Variovorax paradoxus: one gene and its partner. Each later gene encodes a partner of the first gene's protein in a complex. Links are inferred from orthologs where the notes say so. Each region holds a gene or a part of one and is shown on either strand. Other genes may lie near its edges.

Region 1 (10,664 bases):
AGATTGCAACGGGTGCGGCCAAATGACGCAGGGCGCTGCGACGACCGACAAGCCCGCAGGCTTCAATCTCTCCAAATGGGCGCTGGACCACGCGCCGCTCACGCGCTACCTCATGGTGGTGCTGATGGTGCTGGGAGCCTTTGCCTACTTCCAGCTCGGCCAGGACGAAGATCCGCCGTTCACTTTCCGCGCCATGGTGGTTCGCACCTACTGGCCCGGCGCCACTGCGCAGCAGGTGGCAGAGCAGGTTACCGACAAGCTCGAGCGCACGCTGCAGGAGGCGCCGTACGCCGACAAGATCCGCAGCTATTCGAAGCCGGGCGAGTCGCAGATCATTTTCCAGATCAAGGATTCGTCCAAGGCCGGCGACGTCGCCAACGTCTGGTACACGGTGCGCAAAAAGATCGGCGACATGCGCAACACGCTGCCGCCGGGCGTGCAGGGCCCGTTCTTCAATGACGATTTCGGCGATGTCTATGGCGTGATCTACGCGCTGGAGAGCGAAGGCTTCAGCCAGGCCGAGCTCAAGACGCTGGCCGACGACGTGCGCCAGCAACTGCTGCGCGTGAAGGATGTGGCCAAGGTCGACCAGTTCGGCGTGCAAGACCAGAAGGTCTATATCGAGATTTCGCAGAAGCGCGTGGCGCAGCTGGGGCTCGACTTCAACGCCGTGCTCGCGCAGCTGGGTTCGCAGAACGCGGTGGAAAGCGCGGGCACGATCCAGTCGCCGCTCGACGTGGTGCAGGTGCGCGTGGCCGGGCAGTTCACCAACGTCGAGCAGCTGCGCGAAATGCCGATCCGCGGGAGCTCGGGCAACCAGCTGAAGCTTGGCGACATTGCCGAGATTCGCCGCGGCTACGTCGACCCGCCGGCCGTGAAGGTGCACCACCAGGGCAAGGAGGTCATTGCGCTCGGGGTCTCGATGACCAAGGGCGGCGACATCATCGCGCTGGGCAAGGCGCTGCGCGCTACCACGGCGACGATCGACCAGCGCCTGCCGGCCGGCGTGAAGCTGGCGCAGGTACAAGACCAGCCGGTGTCGGTGGCCAGTTCGGTCAATGAATTCGTCGGCGTGCTGATCGAGGCCGTGGCCATCGTGCTGGCCGTGAGCATCATTGCGCTGGGCCTGCACAAGGGCGGGCGCTTCGGCTGGTACATCGACATGCGTCCCGGGCTGGTGGTGGCCATCACCATTCCGCTGGTGCTGGCCGTGACCTTCCTTGCCATGAACTACTTCGGCATCGGGCTGCACAAGATATCGCTGGGCTCGCTGATCATCGCGCTCGGCCTCCTGGTCGACGACGCGATCATCGCGGTCGAGATGATGGTGAGGAAGATGGAAGAAGGCTACGACAAGGTGCGCGCCGCCACCTTCGCCTACGACGTCACGGCCAAGCCGATGCTGACCGGCACGCTCATCACCGCGGCGGGTTTCCTGCCCATCGGCATCGCGAAGTCGGTCACGGGCGAGTACACCTTCGCGATTTTTGCGGTGACGGTGATTGCGCTGGTGTTGTCGTGGATCGTGTCGGTGTACTTCGTGCCTTACCTCGGCACGCTGCTGCTCAAGGTCAAGCCGCACGATCCCGACGCGCCGCCGCACGAGCTGTTCGACACGAAGTTCTACAACGCCTTCCGCCGTTCGGTGAACTGGTGCGTGGAGCATCGCTGGCTGACCATCGGTGCCACGGTGCTGATTTTCGCGCTCGGCATCTTCGGCATGGGCAAGGTGCAGCAGCAGTTCTTCCCTGATTCGAGCCGCCCCGAAATCATGGTGGACATCTGGTTCCCGGAGGGCACCTCGTTCCCGGCGAACGAAGAGGTCGCCAGGCGCGTCGAGCAGCGCATCATGAAAGAAGAGGGCGTGAAGACGGTCAGCACCTGGATCGGTTCCGGCGTGCCGCGCTTCTACCTGCCACTGGACCAGGTGTTTCCGCAGACCAACGTGTCGCAGCTCATCGTGCTGGCCAAGGACCTGAAAGTGCGGGAACGCCTGCGCATCAAGCTGCCCGCGCTGCTGGCGCAGGAGTTTCCGGAGGTGCGCGGACGCGTGAAACTGCTGCCCAACGGACCGCCGGTGCCGTACCCGGTGCAGTTCCGCGTGATCGGCACCGACCCGGCGCAGTTGCGCGGCCACGCCGACGAAGTCAAGGCCGTGCTGCGCGAGAACGCCAACATGCGCGGCGTGAACGACAACTGGAACGAATCGGTCAAGGTGATCCGGCTCGAGGTCGACCAGGCCAAGGCCCGCGCACTCGGCGTGACCAGCCAGGCGATCGCCCAGGCCTCCAAGACGATGTTCTCCGGCACCACGGTGGGCCAGTACCGCGAAAACGATCTGCTGATCGACATCGTGCTGCGCCAGTCCGCCGACGAGCGCGAGGCCATTTCGGACATCGGCAATGCCTATCTGCCCACCGCCTCGGGACGTTCCATTCCGCTGACCCAGATCGCCCGGCCGGTATTCACCTGGGAACCGGGCGTGATGTGGCGCGAGAACCGCGACTACGCCATCACGGTGCAGGGCGACGTGGTCGAAGGCCTGCAAGGCGCCACCGTGACCGCGGAGTTGCTGCCGAAGCTGCGCCAGCTCGAAGCGGGCTGGCATGCGGCCGGCGAGGGCGGCTACCGCATCGAGGTGGCGGGCGCGGTCGAGGAAAGCAGCAAGGGCTCGGCCTCCATCGTCGCGGGCGTACCGATCATGCTGTTCCTGGTGTTCACGCTGCTGATGCTCCAGCTGCACAGCTTCAGCCGCTCGCTGCTGGTGTTCATTACCGGCCCCATGGGCATTGCCGGCGTCGCCGGGGCGCTGCTGCTGCTGAACCGGCCCTTCGGCTTCGTCGCGCTGCTGGGCGTGATCGCGCTGATGGGCATGATCCAGCGCAACGCGGTGATCCTGATCGACCAGATCGAGAGCGACCGCGCGGCGGGCGTGCCGGCCTGGGACGCCATCGTCGAATCGGCCGTGCGGCGCCTGCGGCCCATCGTGCTGACCGCCGCGGCGGCGGTGCTGGCGATGATTCCGCTCTCCCGCAGCGTGTTCTGGGGGCCGATGGCCGTGGCCATCATGGGCGGGCTGATCGTGGCCACCGTATTGACCCTGCTGGCGCTGCCGGCGATGTACGCCGCCGCATTCCGCGTCAAGCGGGAGCCGAAAGAGGGTCTGATTAGCGTTTAAAATACGCGGTTGACCGATTTCAGGCGGACGGTCTTTGGGCAGCGGCGAACCCGCGGCACCAGGGCCGTCCGCCTTTGCATTCACCTGAAAAATTTGGCAAGCGCGGGTGGCGAAATTGGTAGACGCACCAGGTTTAGGTCCTGACGTTCGCAAGAACGTGCCGGTTCGAGTCCGGCCCCGCGCACCAGCCACACCCCTCACAAGGAAGACACCATGACCGTGACCGTTGAAACTCTCGAGAAGCTCGAACGCAAGATCACGCTGACCCTGCCGGTCGGCACCATCCAGTCAGAAGTCGATTCGCGCCTCAAGAAGCTCGCGCGCACCGTCAAGATGGACGGCTTCCGTCCAGGCAAGGTGCCGATGAACGTCGTGGCCCAGCGCTACGGCTACTCGGTGCACTATGAAGTCATGAACGACAAGGTCGGCGAAGCCTTCTCGCAAGCCGCCAACGAAGCCAAGCTGCGCGTGGCCGGCCAGCCCCGCATCACCGAGAAGGAAGAGTCGCCCGAAGGCGAACTGGCCTTCGACGCGGTGTTCGAGGTGTTCCCCGAAGTCAAGATCAACGACCTGTCCGGCGCCGAAGTCGAGAAGCTCTCGGCTGAAGTGGGCGACGACGCCATCGACAAGACGCTCGACATCCTGCGCAAGCAGCGCCGGACCTTCGCACAGCGCGCGCAAGACGCCGTCGCGCAGGACAACGACCGCGTCACGGTCGACTTCGAGGGCAAGATCGAGGGCGAGACCTTCCAGGGCGGCAAGGCCGAGGACTTCCAGTTCATCGTGGGCGAAGGCCAGATGCTGAAGGAATTCGAAGACGCCGTGCGCGGCATGAAGGCCGGCGACAGCCGCACGTTCCCGCTGTCGTTCCCGGCCGATTACCACGGCAAAGACGTGGCCGGCAAGCAGGCCGACTTCATGGTCACGGTGAAGAAGATCGAAGCTTCGCACCTGCCGGAAGTCAACGAACAGCTCGCCAAGTCGCTCGGCATCGCCGAAGCCACGGTCGAAGGCCTGCGCGCCGACATCAAGAAGAACCTCGAGCGCGAAGTGAAGTTCCGCCTGCTGGCCCGCAACAAGAACGCCGTGATGGACGCCCTCGTGGCGAACGCCGAGCTCGACCTGCCGAACGCCAGCGTGCAATCCGAAGTGAACCGCATGATCGAAGGCGCCCGCGCCGAGCTCAAGCAGCGCGGCATCAAGGACGCCGACAAGGCGCCGATTCCCGAAGAAGTGTTCCGCCCGCAAGCCGAGCGCCGCGTGCGCCTGGGCCTGGTGGTGGCCGAACTGGTGCGCGCCAACAACCTGCAAGCCAAGCCCGAGCAGCTCAAGGCCCACATCGATGAGCTGGCCGCCAGCTACGAAAAGCCGGCCGACGTGGTGCGCTGGTATTTCAGCGACAACAACCGCCTGGCCGAGGTCGAGGCGGTCGTCATCGAGAACAACGTGACCGAATTCGTGCTCGGCAAGGCCAAGGTCAACGAAAAGTCGGTGTCGTTCGACGAACTGATGGCTCAGCAGCAAGGCTGAGCGCCGGGCTGCACCGCCGCCCGCAACGCCAATGGGGCTTGTGCTTTGCGGCACGAGCCCCATTTCACTCAGGCGTACAGTTAAATACGAACAGCGAACGAACCCTTTTCCGGAGAGCAAATCAATGAGCGCACAGGATATTCAAGGCCTCGGCATGATCCCGATGGTCATCGAGCAGTCGGGCCGCGGCGAGCGGTCCTACGACATCTATTCGCGTCTCCTCAAGGAACGCATCATTTTCCTGGTGGGCGAGGTGAACGACCAGACCGCCAACCTCGTGGTGGCGCAGTTGCTGTTCCTCGAAAGCGAAAACCCGGACAAGGACATCTCGTTCTACATCAACTCCCCGGGCGGCAGCGTGAGCGCCGGCATGGCCATCTACGACACCATGCAGTTCATCAAGCCCGACGTTTCGACGATGTGCATCGGCTTCGCGGCCAGCATGGGTGCCTTCCTGCTGGCGGCCGGCGAAAAGGGCAAGCGCTTTTCGCTGCCCAATTCGAAGATCATGATTCACCAGGTGCTCGGCGGCGCCCGCGGCCAGGCCACGGACATCGAAATCCACGCCCGCGACATCCTGCGCACCAAAGACCAGATGAACCGCATCCTGGCCGAGCGCACGGGCCAGCCCCTCGAAAAGGTCAAGTCGGACACCGAACGGGACTATTTCCTGACCGCCGACGAAGCCAAGGACTACGGCCTGGTCGACCAGGTCATTGCAAAACGCAGTTAAGCCTTCGCCGCGGCGCCGGCGTCGCCAAAAGGCAAAAAAGCGGCGTTTTCCATAGGGGAAACGCCGTTTTTGTTTAGTTATCATTGTCCTACCCCGTAACGAGGCACCTGTCCATGGCCGAAAAAAAAGGCTCTTCCAGCGAAAAAACGCTTTATTGCTCGTTCTGCGGCAAGAGCCAGCATGAGGTCAAGAAGCTGATCGCGGGCCCTTCGGTCTTCATTTGCGACGAGTGCATCGACCTTTGCAACGAAATCATCCGCGACGAGCTCCCGGCCGGTGAAGAGGCGCGCGAGGCGCGCAGCGACCTGCCCACGCCGCTGGAAATCAAGACCAACCTCGACAACTACGTGATCGGCCAGGAGCCGGCCAAACGCATGCTGTCGGTGGCGGTCTACAACCACTACAAGCGCCTGCGCCACAAGGAAAAGGCCAAGGGCGACGACGTCGAGCTCAGCAAGAGCAACATCCTGCTGATCGGCCCCACGGGCTCGGGCAAGACGCTGCTGGCGCAAACCCTGGCGCGCATGCTCGACGTGCCGTTCGTGATGGCCGACGCCACCACGCTGACCGAAGCCGGCTACGTGGGCGAAGACGTCGAGAACATCATCCAGAAGCTGCTGCAGAGCTGCAACTACGAAGTCGAGCGGGCCCAGCGCGGCATCGTCTACATCGACGAAATCGACAAGATCTCGCGCAAGTCGGACAACCCTTCCATCACGCGCGACGTGTCGGGCGAGGGCGTGCAGCAGGCGCTGCTGAAGCTCATCGAAGGCACCATGGCCAGCGTGCCGCCGCAGGGCGGGCGCAAGCACCCGAACCAGGACTTCCTGCAGATCGACACGACCAACATCCTGTTCATTTGCGGCGGCGCGTTTGCCGGCCTCGAGAAGGTCATCGAAAACCGCACCGAGGCTTCGGGCATCGGCTTCGGGGCTTCGGTCAAGAGCAAGGCGCAGCGCAGCATCACCGAGGTGTTCCGCGAAGTCGAGCCCGAAGACCTGATCAAGTTCGGCCTGATTCCCGAGCTCGTGGGCCGCATGCCCGTGGTGGCGTCGCTGGCCGAGCTCAGCGAAGACGCGCTGGTGCAGATCCTGACCGAGCCCAAGAACGCGGTGGTCAAGCAGTTCACCAAGCTGCTGCAAATGGAAGGCGTCGACCTCGAAATCCGCCCCGCGGCGCTCAAGGCCATTGCCCGCAAGGCGCTGGCCCGCAAGACCGGGGCACGGGGCTTGCGTTCGATCCTCGAACAGTCGCTCATCGACACCATGTTCGAGCTCCCGAATGCCACCAACGTCGACAAGGTTGTGGTCGAAGAATCCACAATCGATGAAAACAAGCCGCCGCTGCTCGTGTACCGAGAAGCGGCCAAGAAGGCTTGAGCGAGGCTTGAATGAACGCGGCGCCGGCTCTTTTCACCGAAGCTTCCGGCGCCTTCGACAAAGACCGGGTGCGCGGGCTTGAAATGCCCCAACACCCATCCATCTTTGCCTGATCAATCAAAGGATATTCATGTCCGGTCATACCCCCCTGCCTGCCGACGCGATCGACCTGCCGCTGCTGCCGCTGCGCGACGTCGTCGTGTTCCCTCACATGGTGATCCCGCTGTTCGTGGGACGCCCCAAGAGCATCAAGGCGCTCGAGCTGGCCATGGAGGCCGAGCGCCGCATCATGCTGGTGGCACAGAAAGCCGCCGCCAAGGACGAGCCCTCGGTCGAGGACATGTTCGAGGTCGGCTGCGTCTCCACCATCCTGCAGATGCTCAAGCTGCCCGACGGCACCGTGAAGGTGCTGGTCGAGGGCCAGCAGCGCGCGCGCGTGAACCGCATCGACGACGGTGAAACCCACTTCTCGGCCAACGTAACGCCCGTCGAGGCGCCCGAAGGCGGCGAGAAGGGCACCGAGGTCGAGGCGCTGCGCCGTGCCGTGATGCAGCAGTTCGATCAGTACGTCAAACTGAACAAGAAGATCCCGCCCGAGATCCTCACCTCGATCTCGAGCATCGACGATCCGGGCCGTCTGGCAGACACCATTGCCGCGCACCTGCCGCTCAAGCTCGACAACAAGCAGGCCGTGCTCGACCTGGACGACGTCAAGGCGCGGCTCGAGAACCTGTTCGGGCAGCTCGAACGCGAGGTCGACATCCTCAACGTCGACAAGAAGATCCGCGGGCGCGTGAAGCGCCAGATGGAAAAGAACCAGCGCGACTTCTACCTCAACGAGCAGGTCAAGGCGATCCAGAAGGAGCTTGGCGAGGGCGAAGAGGGCGCGGACATCGAGGAGATCGAGAAAAAGATCAAGCTCGCCAAGATGCCCAAGGACGCGCTGAAGAAGGCCGAGGGCGAGCTCAAGAAGCTCAAGCTCATGTCGCCGATGTCGGCCGAAGCCACCGTGGTGCGCAACTACATCGACGTGCTGGTGGGCCTGCCCTGGAGCAAGAAGACCAAGATCAAGCACGACCTGGCCAACGCCGAGGCGGTGCTCAATGCCGACCATTACGGCCTCGAGAAGGTCAAGGACCGCATCCTCGAGTATCTCGCGGTGCAGCAACGCGTCGACAAGGTCAAGGCACCCATCCTGTGCCTCGTGGGCCCGCCGGGCGTGGGCAAGACCTCGCTCGGGCAGTCGATCGCCAAGGCGACCGGCCGCAAGTACACCCGCATGGCGCTCGGCGGCATGCGCGACGAAGCCGAGATCCGCGGCCATCGCCGCACCTACATCGGCGCGCTGCCGGGCAAGGTGCTGCAAGGTCTGAACAAGATCGGCACGCGCAATCCGCTGTTCCTGCTCGACGAAATCGACAAGCTGGGCACCGACTTCCGCGGCGATCCCTCGAGCGCGCTGCTCGAAGTGCTCGATCCGGAGCAGAACCACACCTTCGGCGACCACTACGTCGAGGTCGACTTCGACCTCTCCGACGTGATGTTCGTCGCCACCTCGAACTCGATGAACATTCCGCCGGCGCTGCTCGACCGGATGGAAGTCATTCGCCTCTCGGGCTACACCGAGGACGAAAAGACGCACATCGCGCTCAAGTACCTGCTGCCGAAGCAGCTGAAGAACAACGGCGTCAAGGAAGAAGAACTCCTCGTCACCGAAGAGGCTGTGCGCGACATCGTGCGCTACTACACGCGTGAAGCCGGCGTGCGTTCGCTGGAGCGCGAACTCTCCAAGATCTGCCGCAAGGTGGTGAAGGGCCTGCTGCTCAAGAAAATGACGCCGAAGGTCACGGTCGACGGCAGCAATCTCAACGACTTCCTCGGGGTGCGCAAGTACAGCTTCGGCTTGGCCGAGAAGCAGAACCAGGTCGGCCAGGTGGTCGGCTTGGCGTGGACCGAAGTCGGCGGCGACCTGCTCACCATCGAGGCGGTCACCATGCCCGGCAAGGGTGTGATCAGCCGCACGGGGTCGCTGGGCGACGTGATGAAGGAATCGGTCGAGGCCGCACGCACGGTGGTGCGCAGCCGCTCGCGTCGCCTGGGCATCAAGGACGAGATCTTCGAGAAGCGGGACATCCACATCCACGTGCCCGACGGCGCAACGCCCAAGGACGGCCCGAGTGCGGGTGCCGCGATGACGACGGCCTTCGTGTCGGCGCTCACCGGCATTCCGGTGCGCGCAGACGTCGCGATGACCGGCGAGATCACGCTGCGCGGCGAGGTCACGGCCATCGGCGGACTGAAGGAAAAGTTGCTGGCCGCTTTGCGCGGCGGTATCAAGACCGTGCTGATTCCCGAAGAGAACGCGAAAGACCTGCAGGACATTCCCGAGAACGTGAAGAACGGCCTCGAGATCGTGCCGGTGAAGTGGATCGACAAGGTGCTGGAAATCGCGCTCGAGAAGATGCCGGAACCGCTGTCCGACGAAGAGGTCGCGGCTTCTGCCGCGGCCGTGGCCGAGCTCGCCAAGCAGCGCGAAGCACGGCCCTCCGAGGGCTCTGTCAAACATTGATCGGCAAAACTTGCCGGGCCCCGAAAAAGTGTTCTATAATTCGAGGCTCGAAACGCGGGAATAGCTCAGTTGGTAGAGCGCAACCTTGCCAAGGTTGAGGTCGAGAGTTCGAGACTCTTTTCCCGCTCCAGTTTTTGAAAAAGGGAAGCAATGCTTCCCTTTTTTTCGCGAGTTCGATTTCAGCAGCGTGGCGCGATAGCAAAGCGGTTATGCAACGGATTGCAAATCCGTCTAGCCCGGTTCGACTCCGGGTCGCGCCTCCACCCCTCTCTGATCAGTTCGATCCACCCTCCATCAAAAAAAACAGCCCCGTCGATCTACGTTGCCGGGGCTCGTCTTGTTTGGGTTATCGTCGACGTTCAATTCGAGTGTCCGGATGGCGAAATTGGTAGGCACGTAGCCAAGCGAGAGTGAAAGCAAGCCCGGAAGCAGCCGGGCGAAATGGACTCGGTAACGAGTCATGCCAGCCCGAGTGGTGAAACTGGTAGACACAAGGGACTTGAAGCAATTTGAGCCCTTCGAAGGAAACTTCGAAGGTGAAGCCCGTCAAATTCGGTGAACGCCCTGAGCGCGCAAGCGCCCGAGCCAACGCCGAGCCAAGCCCTGAATCGAAAGGTTCGTGGGAAGGTGTAGAGAGCAGACGGCGGGCACCTACGGCTGCAAGGCTATGGTGAAGGCGTGCTCCAGACCACGAACGGCAAGCATGCCGGCGGCGAAAGCCGAAGTGGTAAGAAAATCCCTCGACCTCACGGTCATGCCGGTTCGATTCCGGCCTCGGGCACCAACTTGCGATGAGCCCGTTCCTGCGTAGGCGGGGACGGCTTTCGGCCGGACGAGCCGTCTCCTGGCCGTTGGCGCATGAACGCCGTGCGCGGCTGCGCCTCGCACGACATCCCGGCATTCCAAGGTCATCTGTCTTGACCATCTCGGTTCGGAGCGGCGCCTGGCGGGGTTTCGCCGCTCAGCAACGTCGAGTGTTTCAAAATGACAATGATTGACCGGGGTCTGCAACTTTTCAACTTTTCTGCTGAAGAATCAAGAAACGCTAATAAATAAGGGTTCGGGTTCATGAACGATGCGGCGGGGAGCAAAGAAGAAGTCAGCGCGCTGGGCCGGGGGCTGGCCTTGCTCAAGGTCATCGGGATGGCGGCGGCCCCGATGAGCAATCGCGAGCTGGCGGACACCACGGGCCTGCCCAAGGCCACGGTATCGCGCCTCACCGCGACGCTGGTGAGCGCGGGGTATCTGCGGCAGTCGCAGGACAGCGAGCGCTTC
Region 2 (10,491 bases), 4.0 Mb from region 1 along the record:
CACCGCCGTCTCGACCAAGAGCCGCGACGAAGTCAACGCCGAAGCCGTGCGCACCGCATCGGCTCCGAACCAGAACGTGACCCGCGGTTCGCGCGGCCCGGAAACGGTCGCCGTGTCGAAGGACCGCGCGCTCGTCGAAGCCGAAGCCGTTCGCACTGCCTACGCTCCCGACCAGAACGTGACCGGCGGCTCGCGCGTCAACAGCAAGGTCATCTCGACGATGGCCCACCCGATGGACGCACGCGTTCAAGCCCAGCAAGGCTCGGGCGCCGTCGCCAAGTAATTGAAGCCGCCCTTCGGGGCTGCCGAGATGCAAAAGGGCCACGCGAAAGCGTGGCCCTTTTTCGTTGTGGTGCGGATGGGCCGAGATCAGCGCGTGCGGGCCAGGTAGCGCTTGCGCCAGAACACCAGCACCAGCACCAGCGCAATGACCAGCATTGCGGTCATCGCGATCCAGAAGCCGTCCGCCTTGTGCACGAGCGGAATGAACTCGAAGTTCATGCCGAAGATGCCGGCGATGAGATTGAGCGGCAGGAAGATGGCGGTCAGCACGGTGAGCACCCGCATGATGTCGTTGGCGCGGTGCCCCTGCACGCTGAAATGCATCTGCACCGCGGTTTCCGCGTTCTGCTCGAGCCGATGCACATGGTGCACCACGCGTTCGATGTGCTCGAGCACGTCGCGGCTGCGCACCATGATCAGTTCCCGCTCGCGTTGTTCCACTTCGCCCTTTGGAGAAGGCAGCGTTTCCTGCGAATCGATCCAGTCCTGGATGGCGGCGCGCTGGTCTTCGCAGATTTCGTCCAGGTGATGCAGCGACTGCCGCGCTTCCATCAGCGCGCCCCAGTTGGTGAAGCGGCTGCGCGGATCGATCAGCTCGGTCTGCCAGTGGTCGAGTTGGCGCGTGAGCTCTCGGCGCATGTCCAGGTAGCCGTCGACGATCTGGTTGACGACGCGCAGCATCAGGTCGGCGGTGCCGGTGGGCACGCGGGCCGAGGTGGCGCGCACGTCGAGCGCCGGGGCGCCCTTGTCGTCCGGCGATCCGGCGGCGAGCAGGCGGGCGGCAAAGGCGTCGCGCACCGCGCCGTCTTCGGGGTGCACCGACAGCAGCACGCGGTCGAACAGTGCAAAACCCACCGGACGGGTGTCGACCCGGCGCAGCACCGGAGGGCCGCGGCGCGACGGTGTGGGAAGGGGCGGTTCGCCAGCCGTGGTCCCCTTGCCATTGCCCAGGGCGGCTTGGCCGGGGCCCGCGGAGAGGCGCCGGAACACCAGCACGTCGTACTGCGAGGTGAAGTCGTAGTGCGAAGGCAACTGGTCGTTGAGCAGGTCGGCCACGTGCAGGTCGACCAGCTGGGTCAGGCAGAGGGACTGCAGGATCTGCTGAACCTCCGCCAGTGATGCGCGAAACTCGTCCCGCGTGAGCGAAATCCAGACGTAGCCTTGCGCGCCGCAGGCGCCCGGCACCGTGAGCGGCGCCAGCGCCGGATGCTCGCTCACTTGCGAGCGGTTGATTTCGAAAATGCGCATGGCCGGCCTGTCGCTCTCTTTGTTGGGATGTCGCTCGGCCCGCGCTGCAGGTCCGAAGCACTGCGCTATTGTTTTTGTAGCAAACGGGCGGCGTCGAGCGCAAAGTAGGTGAGCACCCCATCGGCACCGGCGCGCTTGAAAGCGAGCAGGCTTTCGAGCACCACCGCGTCATGGTCGAGCCAGCCGTTCTGGGCGGCCGCCTTGAGCATCGCGTATTCACCGCTCACCTGATAGGCGAAAGTGGGCACGTGAAACTCGTCTTTCACGCGTCGGACGATGTCGAGGTACGGCATGCCGGGCTTGACCATCACCATGTCGGCGCCCTCGGCGATGTCGAGCGCCACCTCGCGCAGCGCTTCGTCGCTGTTGCCCGGGTCCATCTGGTACACCTTCTTGTTGCTCTTGCCGAGCGTCGCGGCCGAACCGACCGCGTCGCGGAACGGGCCGTAGAAGGCGCTGGCGTACTTGGCGCTGTAGGCCATGATGCGCGTGTGAATGTCGCCGCGCGCCTCCAGCGCGGTGCGGATGGCGCCGATCCGCCCATCCATCATGTCGCTGGGCGCCACAATGTCCACGCCGGCTTGTGACTGTGTGAGCGCTTGCTTCGAAAGAACTTCAACCGTGGCGTCATTGAGGATGTAGCCGGTGTTGTCGAGCAGCCCGTCCTGCCCATGGCTGGTGTAGGGGTCGAGCGCCACATCGGTCATCACGCCGAGTTCCGGGAAGCGCGACTTGAGGGCTGCGACCACGCGGGGAATCAGTCCATCGGGGTTGAAGGCCTCGTCGCCCGCTGGCGTCTTGAGGCTGGCGTCGATCACCGGAAAGAGCGCCATCACCGGGATGCCGGCTTGCACGCACTGCTCGGCCACCGGCAGCAGCAGGTCGAGGCTCAGGCGGTCCACGCCGGGCATCGAAGACACGGCATCGCGCTTTTTCTCTCCCTCCTGCACGAACACCGGGTAGATCAGGTCGTGCGCCGTCAACGCGTGTTCCCTGACCAGATTGCGGGTGAAAGTGTCGCGCCGCAAACGGCGTGGCCGGCCGGCCGGATACATGGCAAAGGGAGAGAGAGGGGGCGTCATAAGCGGAAAATTGTGCCTGAAGTGACAATTCGCGGTACGGGGCTTGCACGGGAAGTTGTCCGACAACCATTCAAATTAGTAGCTCGAAGGTTCTCTTTTTTTCAACAAAAATGTCAAAGAAAGTGGTCAAGTCGCTTGAAACCTTGTTTCGTCTTTGTTAAATTCTGAAGCGGGCGGCTTGCCGCTCCCCGCTTTTCCTCCCTGAGCGGGTGCCTTGATGTGTGACAGCAAAAGGGCTTCCCAGCCCGGCGTGAAGACGTCGGGCTTTTTTTTTGCCTGCTGACCGGCCGGGTGGCTCGCCAAAGGCCGGGAGATGGCGCAGTCGACCACTAAACTGCCTCCATGCTCTGGGTCAAATCGCTTCACATCGTCTTCATTGCCAGCTGGTTCGCCGGGTTGTTCTATCTTCCCCGGATCTTCGTCAACTTGGCGATGGTTCCGCCCGAGTCCGTCGCGGAGCGCGAGCGCCTGCTGCTCATGGCGCGCAAGCTGTTGCGTTTCACCTCCTTCCTGGCCGTTCCGGCGCTGGGCTTCGGCCTGTGGCTTTGGCTGGGCTACGGCATCGGGCGAGGCCCCGGCAACGGCTGGATGCACGCCAAGCTCGCCCTGGTGCTGGCGGCCATCGGTTATCACCATGGCTGCGGCGTGCTGTTGCGCCGCTTCGTGGCCGGGGGCCAGCAGCGCAGCCACCGCTGGTACCGCTGGTACAACGAACTCCCGGTTCTGCTGCTGCTCGGCATCGTGGTGCTGGTGGTCGTCAAGCCGTTCTGAGCCGGGTACCGGACGGTGGAGACCCAGCATAAGTCCGCCGCGCTGCCCCTTGCGCTCGCCTATGCGGCGCTGATCGTCTACGCCAGCCTGTATCCGTTCGCCGACTGGCGGGACCAGGGCATCGCGCCCTGGGCCTACTTGTCGGCGTCCTGGCCCAAATACTGGACGGGTTTCGATTTCGCGGTCAATGTCGCCGGCTATGTTCCCTTCGGCTTCCTGTGTGCGCTGGCCGTGCTGCGCGCGCGGCCGGGCGCCCGCGGCTGGCGTGCCATGCTGCAAGCCACCGTCGCGGGCGCGTTGTTGGCTTTCGCCATGGAGACGCTGCAGAGCTATCTTCCAGCCCGTATTCCGTCGAACGTGGACCTGGGCCTGAACACCTCCGGCGCCCTTCTGGGGGCCATGCTGGCAGCGGGGCTGGAGCGCCTCGGGGCGGTGGCCCGCTGGAGCCGCACGCGTTCGCAGTGGTTTGTCGAAGATTCCCGCGGCGCGCTGGTGCTGCTGGCACTGTGGCCTTTCGCACTGCTGTTTCCGGCGGCCGTGACCTTCGGGCTCGGCCAGGTGTTCGAGCGGCTGGAGGTCGCCGTGTCGGAGTGGTTGCTCGACACGCCCTTCATCGACTGGATGCCGCTGCGGCAGTTCGAACTCGAGCCGCTGGTGCCTGCCGTCGAACTGCTGTGCGTGATGCTCGGAGCCCTGGTGCCGTGCCTGCTGGCCTTCCTGGTGACGCGCACGGTGGCCCGGCGTGCCGTGCTGCTGCCGCTCACGCTGCTGGCGGGCATCGGCGCCTCGGCGCTGTCGGCGGCGCTGAGCTATGGGCCCGAGCACGCATGGGCCTGGCTGGGCTTGCCGGCACAGGTCGGCATTGCGACGGCTCTTGTTGCCGGCATGCTGTTGCTGGGGGCGCCGCGCCGGCTGTGCGCAGCCTTGCTGCTGGTGGGGCTCGTGATCCAGCTGAGCCTGTTGAACCAGGCGCCCGAGAGCGCGTATTTCGCACAGACCCTGGCCACCTGGGAGCAGGGGCGCTTCATCCGCTTCCATGGCTTGGCGCAGTGGCTGGGATGGGTCTGGCCGTTCGCGGTGCTTGCCTACGTGGTGGCCGCGCTGTCGCGCCGGGGCCAACCGGCAGCGGCCTGAAGCGCGCGGCCGGCGTCACTAAAATCGCCTGATGCCCAGTTCCAATCCTGCCGCGCCGCGCGGCTACTACGGCCGCCACATCTTCTTTTGCCTCAACGAGCGCAAGAACGGAGAAGACAGCTGCGCCCTGCACAACGCCCAGCAAGGCTTCGACCGCTGCAAGGCAAAGGTCAAGGAAGCCGGGCTGGCCGGGCCGGGCAAGGTGCGGGTCAACAAGGCGGGCTGCCTCGACCGTTGCGCGGGAGGCCCCGTGGCGGTGGTCTACCCGGAAGCGGTCTGGTACACCTTTGTGGATGCCGACGACATCGACGAAATCGTCGAGTCGCATCTGAAGAACGGCGAAGTCGTCGAGCGGCTGTTGCTGCCTCCGGATGTCGGCCGCTGAACTTTATCGGGGTTGCCGCGCTCGTACTGTGCGCTCGGCGCATCGCATCCGCTCAGTTCCATTTCTTGCACCATGAATTCCCAGACCGAAAAGATCCGTCTCCAAGGCGCCGCCGGCGTCATCGAGGTCCAGCGCGATCTACCGGCCGAGGCCTCGCGCGGCATTGCGGTCATCGCCCATCCGCATCCGCTGTTCGGTGGCACCATGGACAACAAGGTGGTGCAGACCTTGGCGCGTGCCTTCGTCTCCTGCGGCTGGACCGCGGTGCGTTTCAACTTCCGCGGCGTGGGCGCGAGCGAAGGCGTGCATGACGAAGGGCGCGGCGAGTGCGAGGACATGCTGGATGTGGTGCGCCAGCTCGCACCCGAAGGCCCGCTGGCCATCGCCGGCTTTTCGTTCGGCGCCTTTGTCGCGAGCCGCGCGGCCGAAAAGCTCTGGGCTTCGCGCGACGTGCGGCAGCTCGTGCTCGTGGGAACCGCGGCCTCTCGTTTCTCCGTGGCCACGCTGCCGACCGAGGTGCACGAGCGCACGCTCGTGGTCCATGGCGAAGCCGATGACACCGTGCCGCTGGCCGCCGTCATGAACTGGGCGCGGTCGCAGTCACTTCCTGTCACGGTTGTCCCCGGGGGCGGCCATTTCTTTCACGGACAATTGCCGCTGCTCAAAAGCTTGGTTGTCCGCCATCTTCGCGCGGACGCTGCATGAAAGCCCCGCGGGCTTTGTTTTCGTTTTCTCCCCATCTTTCCCATGAATCGTTTTCTTGACGCGTTTCGCGCGCTGGTGCTGACCGCCGCCGCTTCGGTTGGCGTGATCGCCGCGGCCCAGGTGCCGGCACCGCCCGAAATTGCCGCGCGCAGCTACCTGCTGCTCGACGTCACGGCCAACCAGATCCTCGCGCAGAAGGACATCGACAGCCCCGTCGAGCCGGCCTCGCTCACCAAGCTGATGTCGGCCTACATCGTGTTCGACGCGCTGCGCGCCAAGAAGATCACGCTGGCGCAGACGCTGCCGGTCAGCCAGCGCGCCTGGAAGATGCCCGGCTCGCGCATGTTCATCGACCCCAAGATGCAGGTGCCGGTCGAAGACCTGATCAAGGGCTTGATCGTCCAGTCGGGCAACGACGCCACCGTGGCGCTGGCCGAAGGCGTGGGCGGCACCGTGGAGCATTTCGTCGAGCTCATGAACGCCCAGGCCAAGGCGCTGGGCATGAAGAACACGAGCTACAAGAACCCCGAAGGACTCACGGCGCCCGGTCACACCACCACGGCGCGCGACCTGAGCATTCTGGCGACGCGCCTGGTGCGCGACTTCCCGGAAGAAGCCAAGTACTACGCCATCAAGAAGTACCGCTACCCCGGTACGCCGTCGACCAATGACACCAACCGCAACCTGTTGCTGTTTCGCGACCCGACCGTCGACGGCCTGAAGACCGGCCATACCGAGGCCGCCGGCTACTGCATGATCGCCACCGCCAAGCGCGATTTCCCGAACCTGACCGGCGGCCGCCGTCTGCTGTCGATCGTTCTGGGCACTTCGGGCGAAACGGTGCGCGCCAACGAGTCGCAAAAGCTCTTGAACTGGGGCTACACCGCCTACGACGCCGTTCGCCTGTTCGACGCCGGCCAGCCGGCCGCCACGCCTGCGGTCTGGAAGGGCAAGGCCAATACGCTCAAGCTGGGCCGGCCCGAGGCCATCGTGGTCGCGGTACCGGCAGGAACCGCCAGCAAGATCAAGACCCAGGTGGCGCGCCCCGAGCCGCTGGTGGCGCCGTTCGCCAAATACCAGCCCGTGGGTTCGCTCAAGGTGACCCTGGACGACCAGCCTTTGGCCGACGTGCCGCTGGTGGCGCTGGAAGGCGTCGAGCAGGCAGGCATTTTTGGCCGCGCCTGGGACGCCGTGCGGCTCTGGATCAAGTGATGTCGGCACGCCGGAATTGCTGACGGCGGGGCCGACTGCTATACTCGTGGGCTTTTCGGAATTTTCCGAAGGGTTTCACGTTTTCGTTATTCCCGGCTTCCTTGCCTTGCGTCACGTCAAGACAAGGGCGGTTTTCACAGCCAAGGCCGGGTTGTTTTGGGACTAATTCATTCATGCCAACCATCAATCAACTGGTGCGTCAGGGTCGAACGGTCGAAAAGATCAATTCGAAGAGCCCTGCCATGCAGAACTCGCCGCAACGCCGCGGTGTCTGCACCCGCGTCTACACCACGACGCCAAAGAAGCCCAACTCGGCGCTTCGTAAAGTTGCCAAGGTCCGTCTGACCAATGGCTTCGAAGTCATTTCCTACATCGGCGGCGAAGGCCACAACCTGCAGGAACACAGCGTCGTGCTGGTTCGCGGCGGTCGTGTCAAGGACTTGCCCGGTGTTCGCTACCACATCGTGCGCGGTTCGCTCGACTTGCAAGGCGTGAAAGACCGCAAGCAGTCGCGTTCCAAGTACGGCGCGAAGCGTCCCAAGAAGGCTTAAGCCTTCTTCTTGTCGAAAAACAAACGGTGTTCGGTTGCCTTGGCGGGCACATCGAACGAAGTGACCCAATCCCGGGTCGAGTAAGTGAGAGTCCGAACTGGCTCTCGCGGTGCCGGAAACGGTGCCAACTGAAGCAAAGAGGTTAAAAAATGCCACGTCGTCGCGAAGTCCCCAAACGTGAAATCCTGCCGGATCCCAAGTACGGCAATGTCGAGCTGTCGAAATTCATGAACGTGATCATGGAAGGCGGCAAGAAGGCTGTTGCCGAGCGCATCATTTACGGTGCACTCGACTTCATCGAAAAGAAGAACCCTGACAAGGACCCGCTCGAAGCGTTCACCGTTGCCATCAACAACGTGAAGCCGATGGTCGAAGTCAAGTCGCGCCGTGTCGGTGGTGCGAACTACCAGGTGCCGGTCGAAGTGCGCCCGGTGCGCCGTCTGGCGCTGTCGATGCGCTGGATCAAGGAAGCCGCCCGCAAGCGTGGCGAAAAGTCGATGGCCCTGCGTCTGGCCAACGAACTCATGGAAGCCACGGAAGGCCGTGGCGGCGCCATGAAGAAGCGCGATGAAGTGCACCGCATGGCAGAAGCCAACCGCGCCTTCAGCCACTTCCGCTTCTAAAAATCAAACTTCGCTTGGGCGTTGGGTGTTGAGTGTCGGGCGGTGTCGCCCGGACTCAAGGCCCAGCGCTCAACGCATTTAACCCGAAAGTAAATCATGTCCCGCAAGACCCCCATCGAGCGCTACCGCAACATCGGTATCTCCGCGCACATCGACGCCGGCAAGACCACGACGACCGAGCGCATCCTGTTCTACACCGGCGTGAACCACAAGATCGGTGAAGTGCACGATGGCGCCGCCACGATGGACTGGATGGAGCAAGAGCAAGAGCGCGGCATCACGATCACCTCGGCTGCCACCACCTGCTTCTGGAAGGGCATGGCCGGCAAGTTCGAAGAACACCGCATCAACATCATCGACACCCCCGGCCACGTGGACTTCACCATTGAAGTCGAGCGCTCGATGCGCGTGCTGGACGGCGCCGTCATGGTGTACGACGCGGTCGGCGGCGTGCAGCCCCAGTCGGAAACCGTCTGGCGCCAGGCCAACAAGTACAAGGTTCCGCGTCTCGCGTTCGTCAACAAGATGGACCGCACCGGCGCCGACTTCCTGCGCGTGCGCCAGATGATGGTGGACCGCCTGAAGGCCAACCCCGTCGTGATCCAGATCCCAATCGGTGCCGAAGAGCACTTCCAGGGCATCGTCGACCTCGTGAAGATGAAGGCGATCATCTGGGACGAAGACAAGGGCGTGACCTTCACCTACGGTGAAATCCCCGCGAACCTGACCGACGTCTGCAACGAATACCGCGAAAAGCTCGTCGAAGCCGCTGCCGAAGCGAGCGAAGAGCTGATGAACAAGTACCTCGAAGGCGGCGAGCTGTCCGAGGAAGAAATCAAGGCGGCCATCCGTCAGCGCACCATCGCCGGCGAAATCCAGCCGATGCTGTGCGGTTCGGCCTTCAAGAACAAGGGCGTGCAGGCCATGCTCGACGCCGTCATCGAATACATGCCCGCGCCGACCGACATTCCCCCGGTCAACGGCACCGACGAAGACGAAGCCCCCGTCACCCGCAAGGCTGACGACAGCGAGAAGTTCTCGGCGCTGGCATTCAAGCTGATGACCGACCCGTTCGTGGGCCAGTTGACCTTCGTGCGCGTCTACTCAGGCGTGCTGACCAAGGGCGACAGCGTCTACAACCCGGTGCGCGGCAAGAAGGAACGTATCGGCCGTATCGTGCAGATGCACGCGAACAACCGCGAAGAAGTCAACGAAATCCGCGCCGGTGACATCGCCGCCTGCGTGGGCCTGAAGGAAGTCACCACGGGCGAAACCCTGTGCGACCCGGCAGCCGTCGTGACGCTCGAGCGCATGGTGTTCCCGGAATCGGTGATCTCGCAGGCCGTCGAGCCCAAGACCAAGGCCGACCAGGAAAAGATGGGCATCGCCCTGCAGCGCCTCGCTCAGGAAGATCCGTCGTTCCGCGTCAAGACCGACGAAGAATCGGGCCAGACCATCATCGCCGGCATGGGCGAGCTCCACCTTGAAATCATCGTGGACCGCATGAAGCGCGAATTCGGCGTGGAAGCCAACGTGGGCAAGCCGCAAGTGGCTTACCGCGAAACGATCCGCAAGACCGTCGAAGATGCCGAAGGCAAGTTCGTTCGCCAGTCGGGCGGCAAGGGCCAGTACGGTCACGTCATCCTGAAGCTCGAGCCGCAGGAAGCCGGCAAGGGCTTCGAGTTCGTCGACGCCATCAAGGGCGGTGTGGTTCCTCGCGAATACATCCCCGCGGTGGAAAAGGGCGTTGTGGAAGCGCTGACGCAGGGCGTGCTGGCGGGCTACCCCGTCGTGGACGTCAAGGTCACGCTGCACTTCGGCTCGTACCACGACGTGGACTCGAACGAAATGGCGTTCAAGATGGCCGCGATCTTCGGTTTCAAGGAAGGCGCCCGCAAGGCCAACCCCGTGATTCTCGAGCCGATGATGGCCGTGGAAGTCGAAACGCCTGAAGACTACGCCGGCAACGTGATGGGCGACCTGTCCTCACGCCGCGGCATGGTGCAGGGCATGGACGACATGATCGGTGGCGGCAAGTCCATCAAGGCCGAAGTGCCGCTGTCGGAAATGTTCGGCTACTCGACCACGCTGCGCTCGATGTCGCAAGGCCGTGCCACGTACACGATGGAGTTCAAGCACTACGCCGAAGCTCCCCGTAACGTTGCGGAAGCCATCGTGGCTGCTCGCGCCAAGTAAGTTTTGAAGAATGCAGGGCCACGCAGTGCGTGGCTCTCTTTGTCTGCGATCCGGTGCCGCCGCGTTCCCGTGCGAGGCGAACCAGCAATCGGGTGCAGACATAAAACCAATGCACGGGAATGCTCTTTCAAGGATTGAAAAATGGCAAAAGGTAAATTCACCCGCACCAAGCCGCACGTGAACGTGGGCACGATCGGTCACGTCGACCACGGCAAGACCACGCTGACGGCTGCGATCGCCACGGTGCTGTCGGCCAAGTTCGGCGGCGAAGCCAAGGCCTACGACCAGATCGACGCGGCGCC

Evidence for each region.
Region 2: the proteins of tig (region 1) and rpsG are in contact, whole or in part, in a crystal structure (PDB 3GTY), measured with the Thermotoga maritima proteins. The link is inferred for Variovorax paradoxus from one-to-one orthologs. Residues at the interface, in WP_004081061.1 of Thermotoga maritima: Glu122, Val124, Val129, Leu130, Tyr133, Glu188, Gly259, Ile262, Tyr263, Glu266, Ser270, Glu273, Gln274, Glu277, Arg308, Gln311, Ile312, Ser315, Tyr316, Glu325, Arg329, Arg336, Leu363, Phe366, Trp367, Arg373, Leu377, Arg381, Leu384, Glu387; in WP_004081843.1 of Thermotoga maritima: Lys34, Lys52, Lys55, Glu59, Arg62, Gln63, Glu66, Asn67, Lys69, Val71, Arg95, Ala109, Lys110, Lys111, Gly112, Arg113, Pro114, Glu117, Glu121, Ile124, Ala125, Tyr127, Asn128, Asn129, Thr130, Gly131, Lys135, Asp139, Arg142, Met143.

What each region holds. Positions count from the first base shown.
Region 1 is NZ_JAUSXG010000001.1:1,752,020-1,762,683, forward strand. Bases 2,610-5,549 are described here. They hold tig (trigger factor), read left to right. Parts: upstream 2,610-3,391; coding sequence 3,392-4,708; downstream 4,709-5,549. Other genes in these bases: QFZ42_RS08115 (efflux RND transporter permease subunit), read left to right, coding at 2,610-3,178; clpP (ATP-dependent Clp endopeptidase proteolytic subunit ClpP), read left to right, coding at 4,833-5,441. Outside these bases: QFZ42_RS08110 (efflux RND transporter periplasmic adaptor subunit), read left to right, coding at 1-26; more of QFZ42_RS08115, read left to right, coding at 23-2,609; ATP-dependent Clp protease ATP-binding subunit ClpX, read left to right, coding at 5,555-6,820; lon (endopeptidase La), read left to right, coding at 6,951-9,389; QFZ42_RS08155 (IclR family transcriptional regulator), read left to right, coding at 10,458-10,664. UniProt on the Bacillus subtilis protein: Involved in protein export. Acts as a chaperone by maintaining the newly synthesized protein in an open conformation. Functions as a peptidyl-prolyl cis-trans isomerase.
Region 2 is NZ_JAUSXG010000001.1:5,781,463-5,791,953, forward strand. Bases 6,490-9,256 are described here. They hold rpsG (30S ribosomal protein S7), read left to right. Parts: upstream 6,490-7,519; coding sequence 7,520-7,993; downstream 7,994-9,256. Other genes in these bases: QFZ42_RS27475 (D-alanyl-D-alanine carboxypeptidase family protein), read left to right, coding at 6,490-6,819; rpsL (30S ribosomal protein S12), read left to right, coding at 6,993-7,370; fusA (elongation factor G), read left to right, coding at 8,090-9,256. In the rest of the region: QFZ42_RS27440 (DUF4148 domain-containing protein), read left to right, coding at 1-283; QFZ42_RS27445 (magnesium transporter CorA family protein), read right to left, coding at 370-1,530; hemB (porphobilinogen synthase), read right to left, coding at 1,596-2,585; QFZ42_RS27455 (CopD family protein), read left to right, coding at 2,955-3,383; QFZ42_RS27460 (VanZ family protein), read left to right, coding at 3,399-4,517; QFZ42_RS27465 ((2Fe-2S) ferredoxin domain-containing protein), read left to right, coding at 4,549-4,902; QFZ42_RS27470 (alpha/beta hydrolase), read left to right, coding at 4,975-5,607; more of QFZ42_RS27475, read left to right, coding at 5,650-6,489; more of fusA, read left to right, coding at 9,257-10,189; tuf (elongation factor Tu), read left to right, coding at 10,331-10,491.